Regions from separate parts of the Paenarthrobacter sp. TE3676 genome, predicted to be linked through region 3. Evidence: predicted binding sites of a transcription regulator. Region 3 holds the regulator's gene; each other region holds the start of a gene.

Region 1 (5,668 bases), on a different contig from region 3:
AAAAGCGGACCAAGGCCGCTTCCGGACCGCAGCGCTAGACGAAGGAAAAACTGAGATGACCGTCCTGCCAGTCACCATTTGGGGCGAACCTGTATTGCACCGCCGGGCAAGTGAAGTCGAGGTTTTCGACGACGAACTCCGCGCCTTGATCGCGGACATGTTCGAGACTAATGACGCTGCCAACGGCGTAGGGCTCGCCGCGCCCCAGATCGGCGTGGGCAAACGCCTTTTTGTCTACAAGTACGCCAACGATGACGACGTCCCCGAACAGGGTGTTGTAGTCAACCCCGTGCTGACGCTGTCCAAGGTCTCCGGCGCACTCCCGGATCCCGATGAACACGTTGAGGGCTGTTTGTCCTTCCCCGGCGAGTACTACCCGCTGCAGCGCGCTGAATGGACACGGGTTCAGGGCTTTGACGGTGACGGCAAACCCCTGGATTTCGAAGCGACAGGCTGGTTCGCCAGAATCCTGCAGCACGAGTTCGACCATTTGGACGGAAAACTTTACGTCAATCGTCTCGTGGACCGGTACTCAAAGAAGGCCCTCAAGCAAGCAAAGAAAAACGGCTGGGGTGTGCCGGGCCTGACCTGGATGCCTGGCGTCGACCCAGATCCGTTCGGGCACTAAGCCATGGCCGCCAGCCCTCACGCAGAGCTTTTTGAGCTCCTGGACATCACCGGCGAAGACGCCACTGAATGTGCGCACCTACTGGGGACGCCCCCGGACGAGCATGTTCTGCAGGCAATGAAGACGATGCAGGAAAGGCTTGGGACCTTTCCAGTAGACAGCATTCGGGCCGACGGCGCTGTGGAGACGGTGTGGATCGAAGCACTCCTCCGCTTCGCGCCCTCAGTTCACGCCTACCATCTGGAGCTGGGAATCAGTCCCGCTGTCTCGGCCGCATCCTTGGCAGACATGGGCTTGCAGCTTCGTATCAACAGGCGGGTCCATGGCCGTTTTGGCCTGGACACCTGGAGTTGGCTGACGTTGCACATGGCCGGCAATTTGTTCCGGCTTGGCCGACTGCAGTTTCATTTGGTTCCGGCCGATGGTCGGGGCTCAGGCTGGGTTCTTGGCGTCCATATACCCGAAGATGGAGGCCTCTCCCCTGCGCTGGTGGATGCCAGTTTTGCGGAGGCAGGATCCTTCTTCCCCCGGTATTTTCCTGACAAGCCTGCGCGCAAAGCCACGTGTGATTCATGGATGCTGGACCCGTATCTCGTCGAGCGCCTGCCGGACAGCAACATCGCGTCGTTTGCCGGACGTTTCACGCTCGACCGCTGCACTGATGCTCCTACGGATGCCATCTACTTCACTTTCAGGCAGCGGGGACTCCACGACTTGGATAAGCTCCCGCGGGAAACCTCACTCCAGCGCGTGGTCCTGGAGCGGATAGACGACGGCGGCATCTGGCAACTGGGGCACGGTCACCTGGCATTGTAGATGGTTTGCTGTTCCGGGCACGAGGACAAAACCCGCTTCATGGCGTCCTTTTCGGCCTGCGTAATCCAGAGCTTATAGGCCGCTTTCACGGAGACCTGCCGGGCGACGTAGTGGCAACGAAAATTCTTGTTAGCCGGCAACCACGTGGCCGCGTCACCTGCGCCCTTCTTGACATTGGCGGGACCGTCGGCGGCGATCAGGTTCAGCGGATCGTTCGCGAATATTTGCCGCTGCTGCACAGTAAGCTGCTGGGCGCCCTTTTGCCAGGCGTCGGCGAGGGCCACCACATGATCGATTTGAACTGCAGCGCTGGTGTCCTGGCCTCTCCGGAAAGTCACCTGCGCCCCCGTGTATGGTTCGTGAAAGCTGCCACCGGCAACCTTGCACGATGAGCCTTCCGTGAATTCGACCGCCGAAAGGTCCCTCCGGAGAATGTCGTTTCTGGTGTCGCACCCATTCCGGTCAGCGTCCGCCCAGGCTTGCCCGAATGCGGCCCTATCGTAGTCCGATTTGGCCGCGCGCCCTTTTACCGGGAGTCGCTCCAAGGCGTCACTCGCCTTTTCCGGGGCAACGGGCACCCCACCGCGAAGGGGTTTCATCCAGCCGGGATTGTAGACGGGCGCTTCACTAGGGCCGGCGGCCCATGGTTCCGCGGCCGTGAATTGTCCTGTGGTGAAATACCAGGAAAGCCCTGCCACCACGGTTGCGGCGGCCAGTCCCAGAATGGCCCACGCCTGACGTGACCGTCGCCGCGCGCGTTTGTAGGCAGACCACGTGATACTCAAGGGACTCCATCCAGTGGGGAAACAGCAATGTCCTACGAGCGTAGGACATTGCCCCGACAGTCAGAGTCGATATCCACAGTGTGCAGGAGAAGTCACACTGCGCAGATGTGATGCTTCAGTGGGTTATTGCTCACGCATTACGCGCTGCAGGTCCTCTGTTGCCAGCGCGAGGAGGCCTCGCAGTTGTTCCACGCGCTGATCCGGGACGTCGCCGGAAGCGTTGGCTGAAATAGCTTGATCCAGAAGTTTTTGGGCCTGTTTGTGGTTGGCCTTTGCGACGTCCAGGGCGTGCTCCAGGGTGGTCTCATGTTCCAACGTTGATTCGTTTTCCATGAACCCATTTTGGTCAGGTTTCCCGGCTGATACCAGTGACTCAGCCGGGAAACCCGTGAATACTTCGGCGTGCTTAGGCTCCAGCGCCTTCAAGCACTGCGATGGGAGCAACCACGTCGCGTGCCGGGAACGACGGCGGGTTGACGCCGGCCATTTCTTCCATGACACGGACAACCTGGCAGGAGTAGCCGAACTCGTTGTCGTACCAGACGTACAGAACGAGGTTCTTGTCATTGGAAATCGTTGCGAGGCCATCAACGATGCCCGCGCGGCGTGAGCCAACGAAGTCAGTGGAGACAACATCGGGAGAGTCGATGTAGTCGATCTGCTTGCGAAGATCGGAGTGCAGGGACATCTCACGGAGGAAGTCGTTGACTTCGTCGCGGGTGGTTCCCTTTTCAAGGTTGAGGTTCAGGATGGCCATGGAAACATCCGGAGTAGGAACGCGGATGGCATTGCCCGTGAGCTTGCCCTGCAGTTCCGGAAGTGCCTTGGCTACGGCCTTGGCGGCACCAGTCTCCGTGATGACCATGTTCAGGGCCGCGGAACGGCCGCGGCGATCGCCCTTGTGGAAGTTGTCGATCAGGTTCTGGTCATTGGTGAAGGAGTGCACAGTCTCAACGTGGCCGTGGATGATGCCGAACTTGTCGTTGATGGCTTTCAGCACCGGCGTAATGGCGTTGGTAGTGCAGGATGCCGCGGTGACGATCTTGTCATCATCGGAGATGTCCCGGTGGTTGATGCCGTGGACGATGTTCTTCAGCTCACCCTTGCCCGGTGCAGTGAGCAGCACACGGGAAGCACCCTTGCTCTGCAGGTGCTGGGAGAGACCCTCGGCGTCGCGCCAGCGGCCCGTGTTGTCCACCACCAGGGCGTCCTTGATACCGAAGGCCGTGTAGTCCACAGTGGCCGGGTTGTCCGAGTAGATGACTTGGATTTGCACGCCGTTGGCGGTGATGGTGTTGGCTTCCTCGTCCACGCGGATGGTGCCTTCGAAGGAACCATGCACCGAGTCGCGGCGCAGCAGGCTGGCGCGCTTCACAAGATCGTTCTCGGCCCCCTTGCGCACTACGATCGCGCGGAGTCGCAGGCCGTGCCCGCCACCGGCCTTCTCAATGAGGATGCGGGCCAGGAGGCGGCCAATGCGGCCAAAGCCGTAAAGAACGACGTCGGTGCTGGTGCGGTCGTCTGCGCCACGCTTTCCCACGATTTCGGCGAGCTCGGCACGGAGGTACTCATCCAGCGAGGCGCCGTTGCCTTCGGCCCGGAACTTCTCTGTCAAACGTGCGATATCAATGGCGGCTGCGCCGAGTTCCAGCTCGGACAGGGCGTTCAGCAGCGGTGCGGTCTCTTCGAGCAGCAGCTCGTGGTTGCTCATCCGGCGCGCAAAGCGGTGGGCCTTCAGGATGTTCATGGTGGACTTGTTGATCAGGCTCCGGCCGTGGATGCTCGTGACCACGTTGTTTTCCCGGTACAACCGGCCGATCACCGGAATCATGGCCTCGGCGAGAGCCTCCCGGCCCATCCACTTATCAAGACAAGAATCTGACGTCTGGCTCACAGAACTACCTTCCTTGGGTCAACCACATACGTCTTCGTATGCAGATGGCAGCGGCCGCCCGGAGTAGTCCTGCGGCTCATGCGCCGGCGGGCTTCGGTCCACCCACAGCGCCTTGAACGAGAGCAAAGAAAATCCGCCGGCTGCGAACGCAGTCCCGGCGGCAGAACATCTACGTTCAGTAACCATTCTAGGGCGGAAGGAAGCGGTGAAGGCCGCCCCGCGGCGTGAAATCACTCACACGGCGGAAATTCGGGAGTAATAAATGGATGGGTCGACCGATACGCCGGGTTCTGTCATCCCCTGCCGTTACCGGAAAGGGAGTGGCGGCCATCCATCTACGAACGCCGTTGCCGACGCCCTCCAGCAGCCTACCCGGACACTCGGGCGAGCAGCCCTCAAGCGTGTCCTGTCTGGCCTTGCTCCGGGTGGGGTTTACCTAGCCTCCCCGGTCACCCAGGGAGCTGGTGGTCTCTTACACCACCGTTTCACCCTTACCTGCTGCGCTGCGATGCAAACATCACGACGCCCAGGCGGTCTCTTCTCTGTGGCACTGGCCTGCGGGTTACCCCGAGTGGGCGTTACCCACCACCCTGCTCTACGGAGCCCGGACGTTCCTCGAGCCACTTTCGTGACGCGCGACCGCCTGGTCGACCCATCCGCCGTCCAGTCTACCGGCGTTGGGACCACCCAAAGACCCCGGTAATATCGACGGGTGCTGATTCTGCTGCCGCCTTCCGAAGGCAAGACCCCCGCTGCCAACGGTCCCTCCATCAACTGGGAATCGCTCAGCTTCCCTGAGCTGAACCCGCACCGGGCAAAAGTACTGGAAGCGTTGGGCACGGTGAGCGCGCACGAGGATGCACTTGCGCTGTTGGGGGTCGGCGCCTCGCTGCGGGACGACGTCGAACGTAATACGCGGCTGCATGCCGAACCGGCCGCTCCCGCGCATCAGGTCTATTCAGGGGTTCTGTATGACGCCCTTGGCTACAACACCATGACCCCGACGCAGCGCCGGAAGGCGAACGAATCCATCCTGGTGGTTTCCGCACTGTGGGGCGCCATCGGCTTTGGCGACCATGTGCCCGCCTACCGGTTGTCCATGGGAACTGCACTGCCCGACCTCGGACGCCTCGCCTCCTACTGGAAGCCGCAGCTTAACGCCGCCCTCGCCTCACGTGCTGAAGGTGAGCTCCTGGTCGATTGCCGCTCCAGCACCTACGCCGCGGCCTGGGCTCCCCCGGCGACGCAGACAGTCAATGTCAACGTCTTCAACGAGGCGAACGGCAAGCGCACGGTTGTCAGCCACTTCGCCAAACACACCCGCGGGGAACTGGCGCGACACTTGCTGACCCGGCGTGGCAAGGCGCCGGCAACCCCGGATCAGCTCCTGAAGGCCGCGCGGGAAATCTGGAGAACAGAACTTGTTGAGGGAACGGACCGAAAGCCGCACGCCCTCAACATCATCCTGTCCAACTGACTGCTCCCGCCCAGCTGAGGTTGGGCTGCGTCAGTTCCACTCCGCCGAACGGACCAGGATGACACCTG
Region 2 (5,668 bases), on a different contig from region 3:
CGCGTGCGTACCAGGAGGAATCGCTGGAACGGACGCGGCTCTGGGCTTTGCGCTGCCTTGAGGAGCATGCGTCATTGACTTCATCCCGCGTGGACAAGCCGTATCAGGCGTTGTTCGGCGTCATCCAGGGCGCCCAATACGAGGACCTCCGACGCAAGGCATGCCAGGATTTGGGTGCCATGCCCTTTGACGGGTACGGGATCGGCGGTGCTCTGGAGAAGGAAAACCTGGGCACGATTGTGCGCTGGTGCAACGAGGAACTGCCCGAAAACAAGCCGCGGCACCTGCTGGGCATCTCCGAACCGGACGACATCTTCACGGCCATCGAGAACGGCGCCGACACGTTCGACTGCGTCTCCCCCACACGTGTTGCCCGAAACTCGGCGTTCTACACACCCTTTGGCCGGTTCAACCTGAGCGGGGCCCGCTATAAAACCGACTTTGGCCCGTTGCAGGAAGGATGCGACTGCTACACCTGCGTGAACTATTCACGGGCCTACATCCACCACCTGTTCAAGGCCAAGGAAATGCTCTCGGCTACCTTGATCTCCATCCACAACGAGCGCTTCGTGGTGAAGATGGTGGACGATGCCCGCTTGGCCATCGAATCCGGGGACTTCTTCGAGTTCAAGGCAGAGACCCTGGGCCGGTACTACTCGTAGGCGTCGAGATCGCCGGAAGCCTGCGTGAGCGTGCGGAAACTTCCGGCGAACTCACACGGTTCCGGCGATCTCGGCCCGAGGCTAGGCTGCAGCTACCCCGTAGCTGGGCTCGCGCTTCTTGATCCAGCCAACAACCAGCACGGTGACGGGGACGAACAGGAATTCCACGGCCGTCTTGTAGACGAAGCCAACCAGGACGTAGTTCAGGAACGAACCGAAGTCCGTGATGCCGATGACCGACGCCGCGATGGTGCAGAAGATCAGGGTATCCACGAACTCGCCCACCACGGACGAGCCCATCAGGCGCGCCCACAGTGACTTCTCGCCCGTGCGCGCCTTCATCTTCACCAGGATCCAGGAATTGATGGTCTGCCCGGCCAGGAAAGCGAGCAGTGAACCGAGGACGATCAGCGGAACCGGGCCCAGAGCACCTTCGATGGCTGCTTGCTTTGCGGTGCCGTACTCGTCGCTGAAGCCGGGAAGCACGATGATGATCCAGTAGCAGAGCGATGCGAACACCGAGAGCGCGAACGAAGTGATGATGGCTTTGCGCGCCACCTTGAAACCGTAGACCTCGCTCATCACGTCACCCAGGATGTAGGCGATCGGGAAGAGGAAGAACCCGCCGTCAGTGATAATCGGCCCGATCACCACGCCCTTGGAAGCGCCGATGTTGGACAGGATCAGCACCACGGCCATAATGGCCAGCATGATGCCGAAATACGGGGAACCGATGGAAGCGAAGCGCGGAGCGGGCTTGCTCAAAGTACTGGAGCCTGAGGGCGAGGGCATGGGTCATCCATTTCGTAGTGGTTCGCGCAGGCTCCCTGGTGAGGGAACCCCGCTGTATTAGCACTGTGGGTTGGTGGGGCATCCGGCCCGGCACCGGTTCCATTCTCCCACTCCTTCATCCCCAACGCTCGCTCACCTCCCACGTGCTTGACCCCAACGCTCGCTCACCTCCCACGTGCTTAAATCAAACGCTCGCTCACCTCCCACGTGCTTGAATCAAACGCTCGCTCACTAACCCGCTTTTGAACACGTTCAGAAATGATGCCATACTTATTCTTGAACACGTTCAAAACTTTCCGCGAGGTGGACCGAATGGCAGCAAAGAGTGAACAGACCCGCCAGCTGGTGGCCGATGTCGCACTGAAGATGTTCCGTGAAATCGGCTTCGAAAAGACCACCATGCGCGCCATCGCCCAGGAGGCCGGAGTCTCGGTCGGCAACGCCTACTACTACTTCGCGTCAAAGGACGAACTCGTCCAGGAGCTCTACATCCAAGTGCAGGAAGAACACGCCGTAGTGGCGGCGCAGGCACTCGAAGGCATCCATGATCTCGCCGGGCGCCTCAAAGCAGTTCTGCACACAGGAGTGGACGTCATGTCTCCGTACCACCAGTTCGGTTCCGATTTCATCGCGACGGCGATCCGGCCGTCGTCGCCCGTCAACCCGTTCGGTGAGGCGTCCACCGCCGCCCGCGCGGCCTCGCTCGCGATCTTCCGGTCCGCCGTCGAGGGCTCCTCCCCCGCCGTCGCGAAAAAGCTGCGCGGGGATCTGCCCGAATTGCTGTGGCTGGCGTACATGGGCGTCGCGCTGTTCTGGGTTTACGACCGCTCCGAGGATCAACGCCGCACGCGCAAGCTGATCGATGGCGCGGCACCACTTGTGGCGCGGGGCCTGTCGCTCGCGAAGATTCCCGGCGTCAGCAAAGTGTTCGACGACGTCCTTGGGCTCGTGCGCAGCGTCAAGGCAGACTCATGAGCCCGCGGTCAGTGGTGATCGCTGGTGCCACCGGCTTCATTGGCGGCTACTTCAAGCAGCGGTTCACTGCCGAGGGGTGGCAGGTCCGGACCGTTGGGCGGGACGCGTCGGCTGACGCCCACTGGAACGACGACGGCGCCATCACCAAAGCGCTGGACGGCGCCGATCTGCTGGTGAACCTCGCCGGACGCTCCGTGAATTGCCGCTACGACGAGCGGCACCGGCGGGAGATTCTGGACTCCCGGGTGTTGACCACGCGGACCCTGGGGCGGGCGATTGCTGCGTGCGCTGAACCACCTATGACCTGGATCAACTCAAGTACCGGAACCATCTACCGGCACGCGGAAGATCACCCACAGTCAGAGGTCTCGGGCGAATTGGGCAGCGGGTTCTCCGTGGACGTGGCCCGGGCTTGGGAGGATGAGTTGGCGGCTGCTGTTGTTCCGGCAACGCGGAAGGTGCCGCTGCGCATTGCGATCGTCCTGGGGGCCGGTGGTGTCATGAGCCCCCTCCGGAACCTTGCCCGGTTTGGCTTGGGCGGACCTATGGGCCCGGGAAACCAGAAGTTTAGCTGGATCCATGTGGAGGACCTGTTCAGGACGGTGATGTTCGTGCACGCCCACGCTGAGCTGACCGGACCGGTGAACGCGGCAACACCCTATCCTGTGGACAACCGCGAGCTGATGTCACACGTCCGGCAAAGCGCGGGTATTCCGTTCGGCATCCCAACACCCGCGTGGCTCCTTGAAGCCGGCGCCATCCTGATCCGTACTCAAACAGAGCTTGTGCTGAAGAGCCGATGGGTGGAGCCCCGGAAACTGCTCGACGCCGGGTTCGCGTTTAAGCACCCAACCCTGGCCGGTGCCCTCAACGCGATCACCGAGGGCAGAGCCGAACGCTCGCTCACATAATCACCCCTTCAGCCGAACGCTCGCTCACATAATCACCCCTTCAGCCGAACGCTCGCTCACATAATCACCCCTTCAGCCGACCGCTCGCTCACATAATCACCCCTTCAGCCGACCGCTCGCTCACATCACTCGGAGGTAGTCATGAGCCAGAACCCTTGGTCAATCGATGAAGAGTACGCGCCGGCAACAGGGAGCCCATCCACTGGATGGCGCTACGGACCGAAGGATCGGGTGGTGCTGGGAGGGAAGGGACTGACGCTGGGCATCGCCGTAGCGCACTTGACGTTCTGCGTGTTGCTGTCCAGCCAGAGTCCCGAGTGGGCCGTTGTCTTTTTCATCTACAGCCTGCTCCCAGTCTGGGCAGTTGGTGCCGCGGTAGGTTCCTTCCTCGGACTCGCCCTGCGACGCGTTCGGAATCAGTGGCTTCACGTGGCCGCATTCTTCGCTGCGGGATTGCTCATGTGTGTGCCTATCGGCGCATTTTCGTCCACGGGTTCACTTCTGTTTTCGTCGTCGATTGCCGTCGCAGCGGGAGCTGGCCGCCTTGCCATCTGGAAACTGGTGCGCATCAACCGTGCCGGTGAACCTATATAGCGCGGAACATCCCGCTCATAGTCGGCGTATGCCTCGCCAAATCGCCGTCGGAGCATGGATTCTTCCCACAACGCGCCCAGATGTTCCACCAGCATTCCAGCAGGCATAGTCACCACGGGCCAGGCAGAACCCCTGGAGACCGCCACCCCTGCGTGAATCATCCACCACCCGAGATACATCGGATGGCGGCTCGCAGCATAGGGGCCGGTGGTCACTAAGCCCTCGGGATGGCCCAGCTGAAAGCTTCCCGCCGCTTCACGCCGGCGCTCCCAAACCGCCCAACCGGTGATTCCTGCACCAGCCAGAACCAACACAGCGCCAGCCGCTTTATGTCTGACGCTGCGCTCAGGGACGGAAACGGGATGCAAGCGGTCGAGGACTGCATCCAGCACCAGACCGGCAACCTGACCCGGCGGCAGCGGAACATTGGCTGCCTCCTGTTTCACTGCGCGCGCCACACGCAGAAATGCGCCCATGCCAAGAAGATAACCCCGGCGGTTCAGGAAAGCCACAGCGGAAGCTGCAGCCGGGGAATCCAGGGCAAGCGACCGCAAGCGGACCTCAACCCGGGCCAGCCGAAACCTAAGGAAGTGTTAGGAAATCCCCCGCGAGCTAGGGCTGTGCCGTGCATCACCCATAGTTTGGAACATGTCCTCTTCACCCCGGAGGGCCTTTCTTAGTCAACGAAGAGCCATGCGCAAGGACGCCATGAGCACGAGCTTCATGGACAGAACGAACTCATGCAAGACACGGCCGCTGCAAAACGCTGCCGTCCAGGAAGGTTCATTGATGAGCACCCAACAAGCTGCACCTCTGAGCGAAGCCGCCCAGACACGTAAAGCCGTGAGCAACATCCTCAAGGGCTCCGCGGGCAACCTCGTGGAGTGGTTCGACGTGTATGTCTATACCGCTTTTGCCGCGTATTTCCAGTCGCACTTCTTCAACTCCTCGGACGATCTGCAGGCAGGCCTTGAGGCGATGGCTGTCTTTTCGACGTCGTTCCTCATGCGCCCGATCGGCAGCTGGTTCTTCGGCCGCTACGCCGACCGCAAGGGCCGCAAAGCTGCGCTGACACTCAGTGTGACCATGATGTCGGCTGGTTCCTTCGCCATCGCGATCCTGCCAACGCAGGACGTGATCGGCCTCTGGGCACTGATTTTGCTCGTGTTTATCCGGATGATCCAGGGCTTCTCAGTGGGTGGCGAGTACGGCACCAGTGCTACGTACATGTCCGAGGCTGCAACGGCCAAACGCCGCGGCTTCTTCTCGAGCTTCCAGTACGTAACGCTCATTGGCGGGCAGATGCTGGCCCTCCTGGTGCTGGTGATCCTGCAGAACACCATGAGTAAGGAAGACCTGACGGCGTGGGGCTGGCGGATTCCGTTCGCTTTGGGTGGCGTGGCTGCGCTTGTTGTTCTCTGGCTTCGCCGCTCCATGGAAGAGACCCTTTCCGCAGATCAACTCCGCGCAGCCCACGTCAAGGTTGAGGGCGAGGCGCAGCCTGGCACCATGAAACTGCTGTTCACCAAGCACTGGAAGCCGCTGCTCATCTGCATCGGCATCACGCTCGGCGGCACGGTGGCGTTCTACACGTACACCAACTTCATCCTGAAGTTCATGAACGATACGTCCGGCATCGCCAAGACCGACACCTCTGTGATCAACTTCTGGGCGCTCTTCATCTTCATGCTGCTGCAGCCTGTGTACGGCATGCTCTCGGACAAGATCGGCCGG
Region 3 (5,668 bases):
CTGTATTTAGCTGCGCGTTGGCTCCGAATTTCCTATGCATCCTTCAACCTGCGGTCTAAAGTGATGCCATGAGTACCCCAGACGAAACACCACAGCCACAGCAGCCCGGCTCCCAGCCTCCGCAGCCCGGCAATGTTCCTCCTGCGGGTCACCAGCCTCCGCAGGGCTACCAACCGCCCCAGGGTTACCAACCCCCGCAGGGCTACCAGCCGCCGTCGCAACCGGGGCAATACTCACAGCCCGGACCAGGCCAGCCCGCCCCCGGACAGTCCGGTTTCCACTTCGAAATGCCCACTGACGGACCGCGTAGCTTCAACGACGTCATGCCTCAAGGCGGCTTCTCGGGAATGTTCAAAACCCAGGGCCTGCCGACGGAGCTGAAAGTTTCCTACTTCATTTGGGTGATCTCCGGACTCCTGGGCCTGCTGTTTGGCCTCATCGCTTTCTTTGCCGTAATCGCTGCCTTCGCGTTCGCTCCGGCATTCGCCGCCATCGCCATGATCCTCCTCCTGCTCACTTTGGCGGTCGCCGCCGCCCAAGTGATCCTGGCCATGAAAATGAAGGAAGGCAAAGAGTGGGCACGCCTCGCCTTGACCATCCTGGCCGGCGTTTCCTTGCTACTGGCCATTTTCGGAGCGGTAAATGGTGGCGGCTCCGGGATGGGCCTGGGCGGCAACTGGTTCGGTTTCCTGGTGAGCGCAGTCGCCGTTGTCTTGATGTGGCTGCCCAATGCGCAGCTCTGGTTCAAGACTGTGAAGGGCCACGCTTAGCACTGACTCAACTGCCGTCGTCGTGCGATATCGGCGGTAGAGCGAGACTGAAGGCCGCGGTCAGATCCTTTCGGATCCCGCGGCCTTCATCATGAAGGCGTAAGCCGAGATGATGATTTTTCCAGTGAGCTTGAAATACCTGCGTGTGATCATCTGCAGTGTCGGACGCTGGAGGTACGGTGGTACCAGAACCACGCTGGGGGCAGGGTCATTTTGCTGATCCCGGCGGCCGCACCAGCAGTCGAACAAGCAAAGGAATGCCATGAGCAACCCTCCGTACCCGCCCTCAAATCCGGGCGACGACAACAAGCCCGAGCAGCACGGCGCCCAGCCTTCCGCGCCGCAGCCTCCGGCACCCCAGTACGGTCAGCCCGCCGCACCGCAGTACGGGCAGCAGTCCCCCGCCGCACCCCAGTACGGGCAGCAGTCCCCCGCCGCACCCCAGTACGGGCAGCAGACTTCCCCGTATGGCCAGGCTCCCGGAGCTCCGCAGTATGGCCAGGGCAACAACTGGCCGAGCCAGCAGCCCGGTCCTACGACTATCCCTCCAATGGTGAACTACGCGTTCTGGATGATCATTGCAGCAGGCATCCTGTCTGCCATCAGCTCACTGCTCCTGGCCACCACCGGAGCCGATTCCTTCATCAACGTGATGAACCAGCAGGCTGCACAGCAGGGCACTGAGTTCCCCGCGGAATCCATTGAGGGGATGCGCGGTGCTATCGCAGTGGGCGCCATTGTCGGTGCCATCTTCTCATTGGGACTTTACGCGCTGGTCGCCTTCCCCGTCCGGAAGGGCAAGAACTGGGCACGGATCCTGGGCACCGTGTTCGCTGCCATCTCTGTTCTGGGCCTCACCGGTCTGTTCCAGTTCGGCGCAACCTACGGCATCATGCAGCTCATCGTGATCCTGCTGGGCGTTGCAGCGATCGTCATGCTGTACCTGCCGGCGTCGGCTCCGTACTTCCGTAAGGCCCAGCCTTTCGGAAACCCGTACCAGAACCCCTACGGTCGCTAAACCCTCACGTTTCCAAGCATTAAACGCGGGCGCGGACCCGGAAAAGGCTAAACAGCCTGACCCGGTGTCTGCGCCCGTTGTGCGTGGTAGGCCAAGATCTGGAGTTCGGTTGCCATATCCACCTTGCGGAGGTTGACGTGCGGGGGGACCTGCAGGAGCACCGGGGCGAAGCTCAGGATGCTCCGGATTCCGGCAGCAATGACGCGGTCGCAGACAGCCTGGGCCACGGTCGCAGGCAACGCCAGCACCACCATGTTGGTGTGGGTCCGTTCCAGGACGCGCTCCAGCTCGGCCGAATCACTCACCCGCAGCCAGCCCACCTCGTTGCCGATCACCATGGGGTCCGCGTCAAAGATGGCCACAACGTCGAACCCCCGGGACTCGAAGCCGCCATACCGTGCAAGGGCTTTGCCGAGGTTACCGGCACCCACAATCGCGACCTTCCAGTCGTGGGTCAGGCCGAGTGCGGCGGCTATGTGCCGGCTCAAGTACTGGACTTCATAGCCAACGCCCCGGGTCCCGTACGAGCCGACGTAGGAGAGGTCTTTGCGGAGCGTGGATGAACTGACGCCTGATGCCTCCGCCAACGCTTCCGAGGAAACGCGTTCCACACCCTCGGCCAAGAGAGAGTTGAGCGCGCGCAAATAGAGAGTCATCCGGGCCACAGCCGCGGGCGGGATCTGCTTGGTGGCAGGTTCGTTTTCCCCGGTTGTTGCGTCCGGGGACGGTTCCAGCGCAGTCACGGTATTCTCCATTGCGTCGCTTTGTTGTTCCACTCTATGACCCTCGGCGGGACTCAACAAAAGCCATTACCTGCGGGTAACCCCACCTCAGCCTTCCAGGACTTTCTTCAGTGTGCGGGTGAGCCGTTCCTCATCGATCTTCCAAAAATCCCGCTGGATGCCGTCAACCAGCACCACAGGAATTTCCTCTGCGAAGCGCTCCTGGAGTTGGGGGTCGGCGTCGATCTTCTGCTCGGTCCACTGCACGCCAAGGCTTTTCGTGACGCGCTCGACGGCGGCACGCGCTTCCGTGCAGAGGTGGCAGTCAGCTTTGGTCAGAAGGACGACGTCGGGAATAGCCATGTCTCAAAGGTAGCCGCCCCAACGCTCACTCACACCCCAACCCCTTCCCACCAACCCTCACTCACACCCCACCCCCTTCCCACCAACCCTCACTCACACCCCACCCCCTTCCCACCAACCCTCACTCACACCCCAACCCCTTCCCACCAACCCTCACTCACACCCCAACCCCTTCGGCGAGTCCGCCCGTGCGCCCTCAACGCAGTTCCCGGCGATTGACTAGACTCAAGGCATGCCCGAGGAGAAGAACGCCGCCGTGGTCGCAGATGCCTTGGTGCAAAACACCGCGCAGCGGGACGCGGCAAAACAGGATCTCGTGCGGAAGCACGCTGGCGAAGCCGCCTTCTTCGACGTCGACAATACGTTGATGAAGGGCGCAAGCCTCTTCCACGTGGCGCGCAAAATGTACGAACGCAAAGCGTTCACACTTTCCCAGGCCGCCGGGTTCGCTTGGAAGCAGTTCAAGTTCGTCATGCGCGGCGAAAACATGGAAGACGTCCACTCTGTACGCGACTCCGCGCTGACCCTTGCTGCCGGCATCACTGTTGATGACATCAAGGCCTTGGGCGAAGAGGTCTATGACGAAATGATCGAGTCACGGATCTGGCCGGGAACCAAGGCGCTGGCAGAACAGCACCTTCGGGTCGGCCGGAAGGTGTGGCTCGTGACGGCTACGCCTATTGAGGTGGCCACTGTCATTTCCACCCGGCTCGGCCTAACCGGCGCCTTGGGCACAGTGGGTGAGGTCGACGAAGGTGTGTACACGGGGAAGCTCGTGGGGGACATCCTCCACGGACCTGCCAAGGCGATCGCGGTCCAACTCGTTGCCGATCGCGAGGGATTGGATCTGGACCATTGCTGGGCCTACAGCGACTCCGCCAACGACATTCCTTTGCTCACCATGGTGGGTCACCCCGTGGTGATCAACCCCGATGCGAAGCTTCGGCGGCACGCTCGTGAGAACAATTGGCCCGTTTACGATTTCCGCTCCGGACGCCGCGCGGCCACGCTCGGCCTCAAAGCCGCGACCGTCGGCGGAGCTGTGTATGGGCTGTGGCGCGGGTTCTCAAAGTTCCGTGGTCCCCGCATCTGACGCTCTCTCACATCCCTCGCGCTTAAACCCAACGCTCTCTCACATCCCTCGCGCATAAACCCAACGCTCTCTCACATCCCTCGCGCATAAACCCAACGCTCTCTCACATCCCTCGCGCATAAACCCAACGCTCTCTCACATCCTGCGTGGACCTCGATCAGCCTGTGGATAACTTCCGACGGCTCAAGGGTTTCTGGGCAAGAATGCCGGTATGCAGAATGCCGCACCACTTCCTCCCCGACTGACCGCAGCACCCTTCACCCTCGACGAGGCCGAGGCTGCAGGCCTAAAACGGTCGCGCTTATGGAATCGCGCCAAAATCGACGGGGTCAGCCGTGGCGTTTATCGGCCTTCCGATTGGGATTTCGAGCTGTCGGCGGCTGCAAGATCGCTGTCAGCTGCAACTCCCGGGGCATGGATTTCCCATGTAACCGCTGCCCGGATTCATGGCACATTTCTCCCACCTTGGTTGTCAGATTCCAACGAATTGCACCTCAGTAAGCCCAGGCATCTCCCCTCAGTGCGGCGTAAGGGAGTGATCGGACATACGGTAGTAGCCTCCGCGGATGAGATCGAGTACGTACAAGGCATCTGGATGAGCACTCGGTCGCGGACCTGGTTGGATCTCGCACGACGCCTGCCGCTTCCCGACCTCGTCTGCATGGGCGACCAGCTCATTCGCACTCCCAGGCCGGAGTTCGAAGAACGCGAGACTGCTTTCACCACGCTTGAGGCACTTCGCGATTTGGTGGGCAGACACAAGAATCTGCAGGGCGTTGTTCGGGCGAGAGAAGCACTCGACCTCATGCGGGTGGGCGCCGATTCCGCACCCGAGTCGCTGCTCCGCTTGGCGATGTTGGACGCGGGAATTCCCGAACCGGAACTGCAGGTGCAGCTCCGACAGAATGATCCGTTCTCCCCGTCCGCGGACCTGGGCTTTCGTGCTCGGCGAGTAGCCCTCCAGTACGACGGCGGTCATCACCACGAGCGGGAACAAATATTCAGCGATCGGCGGCGCGACAAAGCATTCGAAGCAGCAGGCTGGACGGTCCTCAAATTTGGCAAGAACGACTTGGCAGACAACTTTTCGGCAGCCACGCAGAAGATCAAAAGCGCTCTGCGATCAGCATGGCAGGATCCCGCGGTCAGTGCGGGCTTTTCCCGAGGGACATGAGAGAGCATCCCCACCAAACCCGAGGGACGTGAGAGAGCGTTGGGATGCAAAAATGCCCGCCACCTCGAGAGGCAACGGGCATTCACGCTTGATGAAGTATCTCTACTTCTTATTGCGGCGCTGGTGGCGAGTCTTACGAAGCAGCTTGCGGTGCTTCTTCTTGGCCATACGCTTGCGGCGCTTCTTAATAACTGAACCCACGAAAGTTCCTTACAAACTAGAAGTTCCTGTCTGTTGGAACAGATCCGCGGAAGCAGACAAGTACAACTGACAGATTCTTACATTGACGTAAAACGTTCCTTAACAGAGTACCGCTTCAAAGGGGCACCCCATGACCACGGTCCGCGGGACGGACTCATGAAACCCTCAGGCGGTCTCGGATTGCCCGTCCACCACGGCACCTTTGAGGTACTGGGCGACGGCCTCTTCAGGAACCCGGAAGGAACGGCCGAACCTTACGGCGGGCATTTCCCCTGAGTGGACCAAGCGATACACGGTCATTTTGGAAACACGCAGGACATCGGCCAC

The links. Region 3 encodes Rex, which represses fermentation and respiration genes when NADH is low (regulators of the CRP and FNR family bind a similar motif). Its sites were predicted from a motif close to CTTGTGAANNNNTTCACAAG; they were not measured.
Region 1: ACZ881_RS02275 (glyceraldehyde-3-phosphate dehydrogenase) is a predicted target of Rex. The motif match lies at 4,345-4,364, and genes of this name have one in related genera.
Region 2: ACZ881_RS04515 (queuosine precursor transporter) is a predicted target of Rex. The motif match lies at 1,694-1,713, and genes of this name have one in related genera.

What each region holds. Positions count from the first base shown of each region.
Region 1 is NZ_JBWBQU010000001.1:461,432-467,099, reverse strand. It holds gene def (peptide deformylase) at 56-628, shown strand; gene ACZ881_RS02290 (acyltransferase domain-containing protein) at 632-1,444, shown strand; gene ACZ881_RS02285 (HNH endonuclease family protein) at 1,429-2,229, opposite strand; gene ACZ881_RS02280 (hypothetical protein) at 2,353-2,562, opposite strand; gene ACZ881_RS02275 (glyceraldehyde-3-phosphate dehydrogenase) at 2,636-4,123, opposite strand; RNA gene rnpB (RNase P RNA component class A) at 4,387-4,778, opposite strand; gene ACZ881_RS02265 (YaaA family protein) at 4,836-5,600, shown strand; gene ACZ881_RS02260 (zinc ribbon domain-containing protein) at 5,631-5,668, opposite strand, start outside.
Region 2 is NZ_JBWBQU010000002.1:143,882-149,549, forward strand. It holds gene tgt (tRNA guanosine(34) transglycosylase Tgt) at 1-662, shown strand, start outside; gene ACZ881_RS04515 (queuosine precursor transporter) at 744-1,454, opposite strand; gene ACZ881_RS04520 (TetR/AcrR family transcriptional regulator) at 1,767-2,429, shown strand; gene ACZ881_RS04525 (TIGR01777 family oxidoreductase) at 2,426-3,340, shown strand; gene ACZ881_RS04530 (hypothetical protein) at 3,482-3,934, shown strand; partial or broken gene ACZ881_RS04535 (methyltransferase family protein) at 3,979-4,410, opposite strand; gene ACZ881_RS04540 (MFS transporter) at 4,724-5,668, shown strand, end outside.
Region 3 is NZ_JBWBQU010000003.1:97,952-103,619, reverse strand. It holds gene ACZ881_RS08060 (hypothetical protein) at 69-770, shown strand; gene ACZ881_RS08055 (hypothetical protein) at 831-1,034, opposite strand; gene ACZ881_RS08050 (hypothetical protein) at 1,033-1,788, shown strand; gene ACZ881_RS08045 (redox-sensing transcriptional repressor Rex) at 1,836-2,543, opposite strand; gene ACZ881_RS08040 (glutaredoxin family protein) at 2,619-2,873, opposite strand; gene ACZ881_RS08035 (HAD family hydrolase) at 3,106-3,966, shown strand; gene ACZ881_RS08030 (endonuclease domain-containing protein) at 4,562-5,140, shown strand; gene ACZ881_RS08025 (30S ribosomal protein bS22) at 5,243-5,341, opposite strand; gene ACZ881_RS08020 (helix-turn-helix domain-containing protein) at 5,507-5,668, opposite strand, start outside.